Regions from separate parts of the Ornithinibacillus jepli genome, predicted to be linked through region 1. Evidence: riboswitches for the same ligand, from Rfam matches in the RefSeq annotation. Region 1 holds a riboswitch; the other holds the start of a gene.

The links. A riboswitch is a leader RNA that binds a small molecule or an ion and turns the genes downstream of it on or off. The one in region 1 is predicted to bind S-adenosylmethionine.
Region 2: another riboswitch for S-adenosylmethionine. It lies ahead of AB1K81_RS14135 (methionine ABC transporter ATP-binding protein); the one in region 1 lies ahead of ssuE (NADPH-dependent FMN reductase).

Annotation. Positions count from the first base shown of each region.
Region 1 covers NZ_JBFEGG010000001.1:161,542-167,130, reverse strand. The annotation lists gene AB1K81_RS00810 (SDR family oxidoreductase) at 1-224, shown strand, start outside; gene AB1K81_RS00805 (ATP-grasp domain-containing protein) at 627-1,580, opposite strand; gene AB1K81_RS00800 (LLM class flavin-dependent oxidoreductase) at 1,599-2,651, opposite strand; SAM riboswitch class I at 2,751-2,859, opposite strand; SAM riboswitch class I at 2,984-3,094, shown strand; gene ssuE (NADPH-dependent FMN reductase) at 3,210-3,737, shown strand; gene AB1K81_RS00790 (YitT family protein) at 3,807-4,613, shown strand; gene AB1K81_RS00785 (cation:proton antiporter) at 4,761-5,589, shown strand, end outside.
Region 2 covers NZ_JBFEGG010000003.1:481,207-486,795, reverse strand. The annotation lists gene AB1K81_RS14155 (BlaR1 family beta-lactam sensor/signal transducer) at 1-518, shown strand, start outside; gene blaI (penicillinase repressor BlaI) at 554-949, shown strand; gene AB1K81_RS14145 (MetQ/NlpA family ABC transporter substrate-binding protein) at 1,074-1,889, opposite strand; gene AB1K81_RS14140 (methionine ABC transporter permease) at 1,918-2,586, opposite strand; gene AB1K81_RS14135 (methionine ABC transporter ATP-binding protein) at 2,579-3,601, opposite strand; SAM riboswitch class I at 3,705-3,817, opposite strand; gene AB1K81_RS14130 (thioredoxin family protein) at 3,899-4,216, opposite strand; gene AB1K81_RS14125 (toprim domain-containing protein) at 4,236-4,592, opposite strand; gene gcvH (glycine cleavage system protein GcvH) at 4,710-5,093, opposite strand; gene AB1K81_RS14115 (arsenate reductase family protein) at 5,162-5,521, opposite strand.

The sequences.
Region 1 (5,589 bases):
GTAATGCGATTGCACCAGGTGCAGTTGCAACAAATATTTCTGCATCGATGAAAAATATTAATCAGTTTGGTATGGAACGTACCAAGCCGGTACAAGGTGTCATCCCTAGAGTTGGTCAACCGGAAGAAATCGCTCAAGTAGCATTATTCCTTGCTTCTGATGAATCAAGCTTTGTAAACGGTACGGTATTTACAGCTGATGGTGGTTGGACTGCAGCGTTTTAATGTTTTTTATATGGGGGAAGAAGTCGCGCCTACAGGAAATATGAGAATCACGCGCAACTTTGCCCACTTAGTCAATAGCATAAAATTATCTTAAGATTAAAAGCGGTTGGGACATAACAAAATAGTACAAATGTAAAGCCAGATAATAGACCTTACCAGCACCGGAAATATACGGAGACTCCAGCGGTAGGAAAGGCATCGGTGAGACCCCGCAAGTGCGTTAGCACGAGGGGGCTCACCAGCCGCCCACGGCAAAGAAGACACTGCGAGGTCTTTTCGAGCAGATGTCGCACTTGTGCTGGAAGTGAAAGTGTAATATATTTCCGGTGCGTGGTAGGTGAACTATATTCGGTTATTCGTTTAACTAAAATAATTTTGTCCCCACCTCATATACCGTTAATATTACCTCTCCACGGTTTCCGCAACCTTATTCAGTTCTCTTTCTAAATACTCACTAACAGCAAGCATCCCGTATTTTCCACTCGCTGCCTCTGCCTCACTGTTATAGTTCGTATTCGTGTTAATATCATAAGTGAAAATATTTCCATGCTTATCCTCGATAAATTCAATACCAGCTATTTTAATATGATTTGCTGCTAACAATCGCTCATATTTTTCAATAACTGGATGTTCAAATCCTTCCCTGATTTGGAACTTCGCTGGTTTGGAGTTCTCTTCTCCTACAGGACAAAAAAGATCATCAATGGTACATGCGTCAGCAGGACATAATTCAAAGCCTTCTGAAGTGTCGACACGTAGAGCATAGAAAAACTTTCCATCTATAAACTCACAGCGTGTAATAAAAGACTCAGGAGACTCAATATAGTCCTGAAGCAATGTTATTCCGTCTACTGGCTCCTCAAAGCTCTCCCCTTTCACATAGTGTTGCAATGCTTCTACAGAAGTAAAAAGTTGTACCCCAAGCCCTTTACCTGCTCGATTATGCTTCGTAATAAATTTCTTCCCTTCAAACTCCTTGGCTGCTTTTAAAATTTCATCTTTTCCAACTGCAGCAATCGTTCTCGGTGTCTTAATTCCAAATTTCTCAAGCTCCAAATATTGTAAGACCTTACTTAACTCAAACTGAAGGACACGACTTCCATTAATGACTACCCTACCATGGTGTTCCAACCAAGAAAGAACAGCGCTCGTGAACTCCGGGGCAAACCGATGTCCTCGTGTATGGGAAGACGCACTCATTCTACTATAAAAGACACCCTCAGGTGGAACAGAAGCTAGGTCGACAGTACCATTTACCAGATTCCAATCTTCATATGGTAGATTTAACTCTTCTAATCTCTTGAATAGATGTTCTGTCCATTCACTATTCTCATGTATGACATATATTTTACTCATCTTTAATCCCCCGTTACTTTAGTTTTTTGTTAATGCGGAGCGTAATTCTTCTACTTTTGGCATAACTTGCTTGGAGAAACGCTCGAGTTCTTCTAGCTGTGGGGAACATTGTAGTAATAATAAATCTACCCCTACCTCCTCAAAAGCTAGTATTTGTTTCGCTATCTGCTCAGGTGTACCTACTAGATTAGGGCGGATTCCCCGATTGGATACGGAATAATCTTGTAACTGGATTTGTTGTTCCAGCTCTGATTTAGAAGTAAAATCTTTAAACCCTGCATAACCACTTAAATCTTTTACCGTAGTGATTCGTTTTAATTCTTCCTGTGCTTCTTCCTCCGTATCGCGACAAATGACATAAGCGGCCATTCCAATAGTTGCAAGAGGTTCACGCCCCGCTTCTTCTCGACGCTTTTTCATGTCTGTAATCTTAACTTTTGCCTCCTCTACCGTATGTCCATGAATTACATAGGCATCACAAAGCGATGAAATAATTTGTTTCCCTTTTTCACTTTCACCACCCGCATATAAAATTGGATTAGGACGCTGCACTGGTTTAGGTGATAGTTTGGTATTTTCTATTTGATAGAATTTCCCGTCATAGGAAAACGTATCTTCTGTCCATAATCCTTTTAAAATCTCAATAAACTCTTCTGTACGATCATACCGCTCATCGTGTTCGGTGAAATCCCCACCATATTGTTTTGCTTCTTCGACCCACCATCCTGAAACAATATTTAAGGTAAAACGGCCATTACTAATATGGTCAATATTTGCGGCCATTTTTGCTGTTACGGCAGGGTTATGATATATTGGGCGAACAGCTGTCATGATTTCAATTTTCTCGGTAACTGCTGCTAAGGCCGCTGCAGTTGACCATGCTTCTAGGGAATCCTTGTCTGTTCCTTTAATATCATTTAAGTATAGTTCAGCAATTAAGGTTGTATCATAGCCCCATTCTTCTGCAGATTGGATTACTTTCTTTGCATACTCAAACGTAGGTGGCATATTTTCTTCTTTAACATTCCGTAACCACCCACCAAAAATTGGTAACCAAAAACCATATTTCATAAAATTCCTCCTCATCCTATTATGTTTTGATTGTAAAATATAAAAAAATCCCTTTTCCTAGATAGGAAAAGAGATTAATACTAAAAATAACGTAGCACTCTCCTATCTTCCAAGCATATGCTTGATGGAATTGGCACAGTATTCTAATTAAAAGAACCTGTTGCCGAGGCTTCAAAGGGCCATATCCCTCCACCTCTCTGGATAAGATGAAATTATCTGATTATTGCTTTATATCATAAAGTAATCCTTTGTATCTTGTCAACAGATTAATTCCGACTTGACTGATAGGATTTATTCGAATAGAATATAACAATATAATTATATACAACTACTTCTTATCAAGAGAAGCCGAGGGACCAGGCCCGAAGAAGCTTCAGCAACCTCTGATCTAATTAAGTCAGAAAGGTGCTAATTCCGACGAGATTATTCTTGAGAGATAAGAGATGAACATACTATGTAAAATCCCTTTATTCTCATCCAAAGAATGAGGGATTTTTTTATGAGCTTTTCTAAGTAAAAACTTAAGCTACCATGAAAAGTAAGAAAGGATGAGCATGTATGAGTGAGATCATTACGATATCTGGAAGCACCGCCAAATTATCCGGTTCAGAGCAGGTATTAAAATATTTTGGGACACTTCTAAATGATAAGCAATTATCCGTAACCCATATTTCAGTAAAAGATATACCTTATCAAGATTTGTTTGAAATGAACGTAAACAACCCAAAAATAAAACAAATCATAGCATTAATCCAAAACGCTCGCGGTGTCCTGATTGGATCACCTGTTTATAAGGGGGCATATTCTGGGGTCTTAAAAGCATTGATTGATCTTTTACCACAGGATGCTTTAAAGCATAAGCCAATACTTCCTATCATGACCGGAGGAAGTCCTTCACATCTTTTAGCTCTTGAATATACGCTTAAACCATTATTAGCGACATTAAAGGGGCATAATTTAAAAGGTCTCTATTTATTGGATGAGTATATTGATAAACAGAAAAAAATGCCTATTATCAATGAGGAAACATTACAGAGGGCAAAAAAACAGCTTGATTATTTTAGCGAACTAGTAAAACTCACATAAGACACCACGAGTGTACGTTAAAAAGTTGATCATTAAACTAAATTGTAAACACTAGGGAGAGTTCAAAACATGAAAAATTTAGTCGTCATAGTCGGTTCTTTAATTGTTGCATTTGCCTTTAATTTCTTCCTAGTCCCTTTTGGTATTTTAAGTAGTGGCGTTAGTGGTATTGCCATATTGATTGGATTAATCACCCCATTGGATATAGGATTGTTGACATTTATTCTTAACCTGCCTTTACTAATTCTAGGCTACTTTAAATTAGGAAAGGTAATTACTATCAATACGTTAGTTTGTGTTGGTTCACTTTCTTTCTTTTTATACATTTTGCCAGTAGTTGCTGTAACTGACGATATTTTGCTTTCCACGATTTTTGGTGGAATTATAGGTGGAATTGGTGTCGGTGTTATACTGAAATATTCTGGAACCTCTGGTGGCCTAGATATTATAGCGATTATTATTTCCCGAATTAGTAATACTAGTGTAGGGCTTCTCCTTACAGGTATGAATGGAATCGTTGTACTTTTATCTGGTTTTGTCTTCAGTTGGGATATTGCATTATACACCCTTTTATCGATCTATTTGACTGGGAAAGTAATTGATACCATTCACACGAGCCATATCAAACTGACGATGCAAATTGTAACGACTAAAGGTGATCAGATAAGAAAGGATTTACTTCAATCCATTTACCGAGGTATTACCATTACAGAGGGGTACGGAGGATACACAGAGGAAAAGAAACAAATTTTAATGATGGTCGTTACACGTTATGAGACGTTAAAAATAAAAGAAATTGTTCGTAAACACGATGAAAAGGCCTTTATTAATATATTTTCTACTGTTGAAGTTGATGGAGAATTTGCGAAGAATTAACGTGGTGTTTTGACCGCTTTTTTAGTTAAGACATGTCCTTTCATCTAATTGTGTCATAAACATAATTTGGCAAGTCTGGTTAAAACTAACTTACATTAGCTACCAACCAAAGTCAGTGATAAAATATTTTTATCGAACAAAAAGAAGGTGATCTATATACATACAGAATTTGCACTAATTAGTATCGTTATTGTAATTACGCTTGGGATTTTTTCGCAGTGGTTGGGTTGGAGAATTCAATGGCCGTCCATTGTTATTATGTCTCTTGCCGGGTTATTAATTGGACCAATATTTGGCTTAATAAATCCACAAGTTGCACTTGGAAGTCTTTACAGTCCAATTATTTCGCTTGCAGTGGCACTAATTTTATTTGAAGGTAGTACAAGCCTAGATGTACGTGAGCTGAAAGGAATATCCAAGTCTGTGTACCGAATTGTAACGATAGGTACCACTATAGCTTGGATTGCTGGGTCCTTAGCTGCTCATTTTATAGCTGGACTTAGTTTGGAAATATCGTTTATTATTGGTGGTTTATTTGTCGTAACAGGTCCGACAGTCATTATCCCTTTATTAAGACAGGCAAAATTATCCTCTCGAGTATCCTCTGTATTGAAATGGGAAGGTATTGTAGTGGACCCAATCGGACCGTTGCTAGCGCTATTTGCGTACGAGATAATTAAAATCACCTCAGCAGAAAGTTTTAGTTACCGTGATTTTATTCCGTTTTTCGGTGATGCACTTTTAGCCGTTATCGTTGGATTTGTAATTGGGTTATTAGTAAGTTTTCTAGCGGGGAAAGGCTGGTTTCCAGAATATCTAAAATCGCCTATCACCTTTTGTTTTGTACTCATTTGTTTCACCATTGGCGAAGCAATTATGCATGAGACAGGAATGCTTGCGGTAACCGTAATGGGACTTACGTTAGCGAGAACTAAGAAATTTGTTCATTCCATAAGTAGTATTAATCATTTCATGG
Region 2 (5,589 bases), on a different contig from region 1:
GGGATGGTACCAAGTATAGTTATGATGCTTGGAATCAGGATCAAGATTTGTCAACTGCAATGGCAAACTCAGTTAATTGGTACTTCCAAACTATTGATAGTGAAGTCCCAATCAATACCATTCAAGCATTTATCGAACGCATAAATTATGGTAATCAAAATCTGTCTAGTGATAACGAACCTTACTGGTTGGAGTCATCCTTAAAGATATCACCTGTAGAACAGGTCAAATTATTGGATGCCTTTTATTACAACCGATTTGGATTTAATGAGGGGAATATACAAACCGTTAAATCTGCAATAAAATTAGAGGAAAAAGGAGAAGCTTCACTCTATGGAAAAACAGGTACTGGAAATGTAAACGGCAAAGATATTAATGGTTGGTTTATAGGATTTGTCGAAACAAAAAATAACACCTACTTTTTCGCAACAAATATTCAACGAGATCACAGTACCTTTGGAAGTAAGGCGGCAGATATTACGTTATCCATCTTAAACGATTTTGGCATTTACAAATAAGACAGTTGCAAAGCTCTATAAGGAGGAGATTATATATGTCAAATAATGTACCAAGTATCTCTGAAGCGGAATGGGAAGTAATGCTTACACTTTGGAAAAATAGTCCTCAAACAGCAAATGAAGTTATTTTATCTTTACAGGATCAAACCGATTGGAAGCCTAAAACAATTCGTACACTGTTAGATCGTCTCGTCCATAAAAAGGTTGTCGGTGTAAATAAAGACCAAAAAATATATACTTTTTATCCGCTCTATTCACAAGATGAATGCCAACGAGCAGAAGCTCAATCTTTTATTAAAAGAATCTATGGAGGCACACTAAAATCCATGTTGGTCCAATTCATTAAAGAGGATTCCTTAACAGAAGAGGAAATTAACGAATTGAGAAGTATGTTAGATAAAAAGGAAAAGAAGCAGTCATCTAAGCAATGAAAAGATACTTCTAGGTAAATGACCAAATTTCCAATTGGGAATTGGTCTTTTTATTTCTACACATATCAAAGAAAAAATAAATGAAGCCAATAAATGTATAAACATTTATTGGCCTTACTCAAAATTAGTTATTACCACCTACAGGCACTACTGCACCATTATAATTTTCAACAATAAAGTCTTGAATTTCTTCAGACTGTAATACTTCAACTAGTCTCTTTAAATCTTCATTTTCTTTATCTTCTGCACGTGCAGCAATAATATTTACATAATCAGATTCTTCACCTTCAATAAATAATGCATCCTCTAAAGGCGATAATCCTGCTTCTATTGCATAGTTTGTATTAATCGCTACTAATGCATCTTGCTCATTATTATACGCTTCAATTAAAAATTCTGCGTTCACTTCTCCAAATAAGAACTGTAGATTTAATGGGTTTTCAATAATATCATCTTGGCTAGGATGAGCTGTGTCAACATCATCTGAAATTTTAATTAATCCTTGTGCTTCAAATAATTGAAGAATGCGATAATGGTCTGGATCATTTCGGCTAATAATAACCTCAGTTCCTTCTGGAATTTCATCTAAACTTGCAATATTTTTTGAGTACACTCCCATTGGCTCGATATGAATACCACCTAAATTAACAAGATCATATCCTTTTTCTGGGTCATTTATATCATTTTCAAAAAACGGAATATGTTGAAAATAGTTAGCATCAATAGTTCCTTCATTTAAATCAACATTCAATAGGTTATAATCGGAATACTCTTCAATTTCTATTTTTATACCTTCTTCTTCCAATATTGGCTTAGCTTTTTCTAGCACTTCGGCATGCGGTGTACTTGTCGCACCAATTTTAATAACATCCTCATCATTTCCACAAGCAGCTAATAACGCAATAAGTAAAATAGATAAAACAAATAATAATTTCTTCATTTTGTAATCTCCCTTTTGTTTTTTATTTTTATCTTTTATCCAATTTATTAGTAATAAAATCACCAATGAATTGGAATATGAACACAATAATAATAATTAATACCGTACATACAAACACGACATCAAAGTCTCGTCGTACAAATCCGTGGTAGTAAGCAAAATCTCCTAGACCGCCTGCTCCAATAACACCAGCAACTGCTGTATACCCAATTAATGCAATGGCTGTTACGGTTATGCCAGAAACTAATGCAGGCATGGATTCTGGAAGTAACACTTTAAAAATAATCGTTTTCGTTTTGGCACCCATGGATTCGGCAGCCTCTACTACTCCTTTGTTTACTTCACGTAAACCTATTTCAACTAATCTTGCATAAAATGGCGCAGAACCAACTATTAATGCAGGTAGTGCAGCGTTTGGACCTCTTATCGTTCCTATCAAGAAATTCGTAAAAGGAATTAAAAGTAGAATTAATATAATGAAAGGAATCGCACGAAAAACATTCACGATAGTTGCTACGATAAAGTTCAATATTTTATTTTCCCAAAGACCACCATTAGATGTTAAGTAAAGTAAAAGTCCTAGCAATACTCCAATAATGACTGTTCCTACTAACGCAAGTAGTGTCATATAAAAAGTCTCTCCCGTTGCTACAAGTAAATCTTCTATCACAACATTAGGAAATAATTCATTAAGCATTTGTTAAAACCTCCGCTTCTACCGAGGTTTTTTCGGCAATATATTGAAGGGTACTTTTAATCTCATTTTCGCTTCCAATAAGTTGGACGACGATTGTTCCATATGCACCAAGCTTCGTTTGTGTTATTTTCCCTTGAAGGATATTCACTTCAACGTCAAACGCCTTTGATAATTTGCTAATTAATGCTTGGTTAGCGGACTCCCCGACGAAGTGTAACTTGACCACTTCTCCACCTGGATAAACCTTTAAGAGCTGATCAAAATCACCATCCGGGTCCCCCATAACCTGCTCTACAAATTTCTTTGTAACAGGTTGTTTTGGTTTTAAGAAAACATCTATTACATCACCTTGTTCCACAATTTTCCCATTTTCCATAACAGCAACTCGATTACAGATTTTTTTAATTACATGCATTTCATGTGTAATTAAAATAATTGTTAATTTTAAACGTTCGTTGATATCAACTAGTAAATCCAATATGGAATCGGTTGTTTCTGGATCCAAAGCAGACGTAGCCTCATCACATAGTAACACTTTCGGATTGTTAGCAAGAGCTCTAGCAATTCCTACTCTTTGTTTCTGACCACCACTTAGTTGAGCCGGATAGGCACTTTCCCTTCCATTTAAACCAACTAGTTCGATCAGTTCTTTAACTCGTACTTCTCTTTCATTAGCAGGTACCCCTGCAATTTCAAGAGGAAATGCGATATTTTCACTGACTGTTCGAGACCAAAGCAAGTTAAAATGTTGGAATATCATCCCAATATCCTGTCTTGCTATTCGAAGCTCCTTCTTATTCATCGCAGTAATATCTTTATTCTGTATCGCGACCTTTCCTGAAGTAGGCTCTTCTAATCGATTCAATAAACGTATGAATGTACTTTTTCCCGCACCACTATATCCTATAACACCAAATATTTCTCCATCTTCAATTGTTAAGTTTAATTTATCTACTGCTGTTATTTCTTTCTGATCGAAGCGAAATATTTTTGTTAAATCCTTTATTGATATCATGCAATATCCCTCCTCTTTTTATAATGTGCAAAAACAAATAAAAAACGCCTTTCTGCAAGAGAACAGAAAGACGTAATATTAAGCAATATTAAATCCTAACGTTCTCTCATCTTTCAAAGCATGATGCTTTGTAGGACTTGGCACCTTTTTCAAACACGAAGTTTGAAGGTTGCCGCGGTTTCGTAGGGCCTTTCCCTCCACCGCTCTGGATAAGAGATAAATTTATCATTCATTTTTCCGATAGAAATTACTATATCACCAGTACAGAAATGTGTCAACATAAAAAACTATATTTTTTTATTTTTTATCGTAAAATAACCCAGGTTCATATTTTAAAAGATAGCTATAAATATTCGCAATTGACTTGAATGCGTATATTTTTTCTTTCAATTCATTTTCCTTTTTTATAACCAGACAGGGAACACTCTCTATTTTATTTTCTTGCATAAAATCAGGAAAAAGAGAAGCATTCATTTCATAGAAAATAGTCTCATTATGTACCGATTCTATTTTATCTAGCATTGTTCTCGCTACATGACATGTACCACAAAATGGAGTATAAATGTAAAGTAAAAATTCGTGTTCTTCGAGTATTTCGTGAGAAATCTTTCTCAAATCATCACCTACTTGTAAGCTATACTAAATAATGAGGATGAACCGCAATATGCTTACCAAGTAAAAGCATTGCCAAAATTCGTTCTGGTGTCGCTGCTACTTCTCGGTACTCACTACTTACGTAAATATGCTCTGCATGTGGTAGCTCTAACGATAACCGTTTACGCAGCTTCATTCCGGATTGATCTTCATCAACAAAGATATAAACATCTTTCTCATCCAATTGATAAGTTTCTAACATTTCATCAAATCTTTCTATATCAAACGTTCCATTCGTACAAATAATCGTAATTTGATCATCAATAACTTTCTCGAGTTGCCTTTTGTCAGTTAAACCTTCAACAATGATAACACGTTCAGATTGTTGTGAAATCATGATAGATCCCCCTCACATTATAAAAAGCTAGAAAGAATAGCAGGAGCTTGATATCTTTGAAAGTGAAACTGACTCTTTTCCATAAAGGAAAAAAGTCAGTATTTGATTTATATGAAATTAGTCTTGCTCAATTAATTCTTTATATGCTTCTGGAGATAATAGATTATCAAGTTCAGACTCATCACTAGGTTCGATAATAATCATCCACGCACCTTCGTATGGAGATTCGTTTACTAGCTCAGGGCTGTCTTCTAATTCTGTATTCACTTCGACAATTTTCCCACTAATTGGCGCATATAACTCAGATACTGTTTTGACAGACTCTACACTACCAAATGGTTCATCAACTTTAATTTCATCTCCAACCTCTGGCAGCTCAACGAATACAATATCTCCTAATTCATCTTGAGCAAAATCAGTTATACCAACACGTACTGTGTTACCTTCCTTTTTTACCCATTCATGTTCTTTTGAATATAATAAGTCGTTTGGTAAGCTCATTACAATCCCTCCGAATAATTGGTTGTACATTAACTATACAACCTAACATACTTTTACGCTAGTATTTATTAATCCACCCAAATAGTTTGGAACTCATCTTCTTTAAAACCAACGGTGACTCTCTTGCCATCTGTTGCAATTGGTCGTTTAATTAACATACCATCAGTAGCTAAAATCTCTGCCATTTCTTCCGTGGTAGCATTTTTTATTTTGTCTTTTATATTTAATTCGCGATACTTTTTACCGCTTGTATTAAAGAATTTTTTAGCAGGAAGTTCGCTTTTTTCAATAAGTTTTAATAGCTCTTCCTTGGAAGGCGTTTCTTCCACAATATGTATGCTTTCATACTCAACGTTATGCTCATCAAACCATTTCTTCGCATTTTTACAAGTTCCACAGTTTGGATACCAATAAAAAGTTAATGCCATCATTACCCCTCCTTTTTCTACGTATATTTTATCATGAATTAATAGGAAATATAAGGGTAATGGATTTG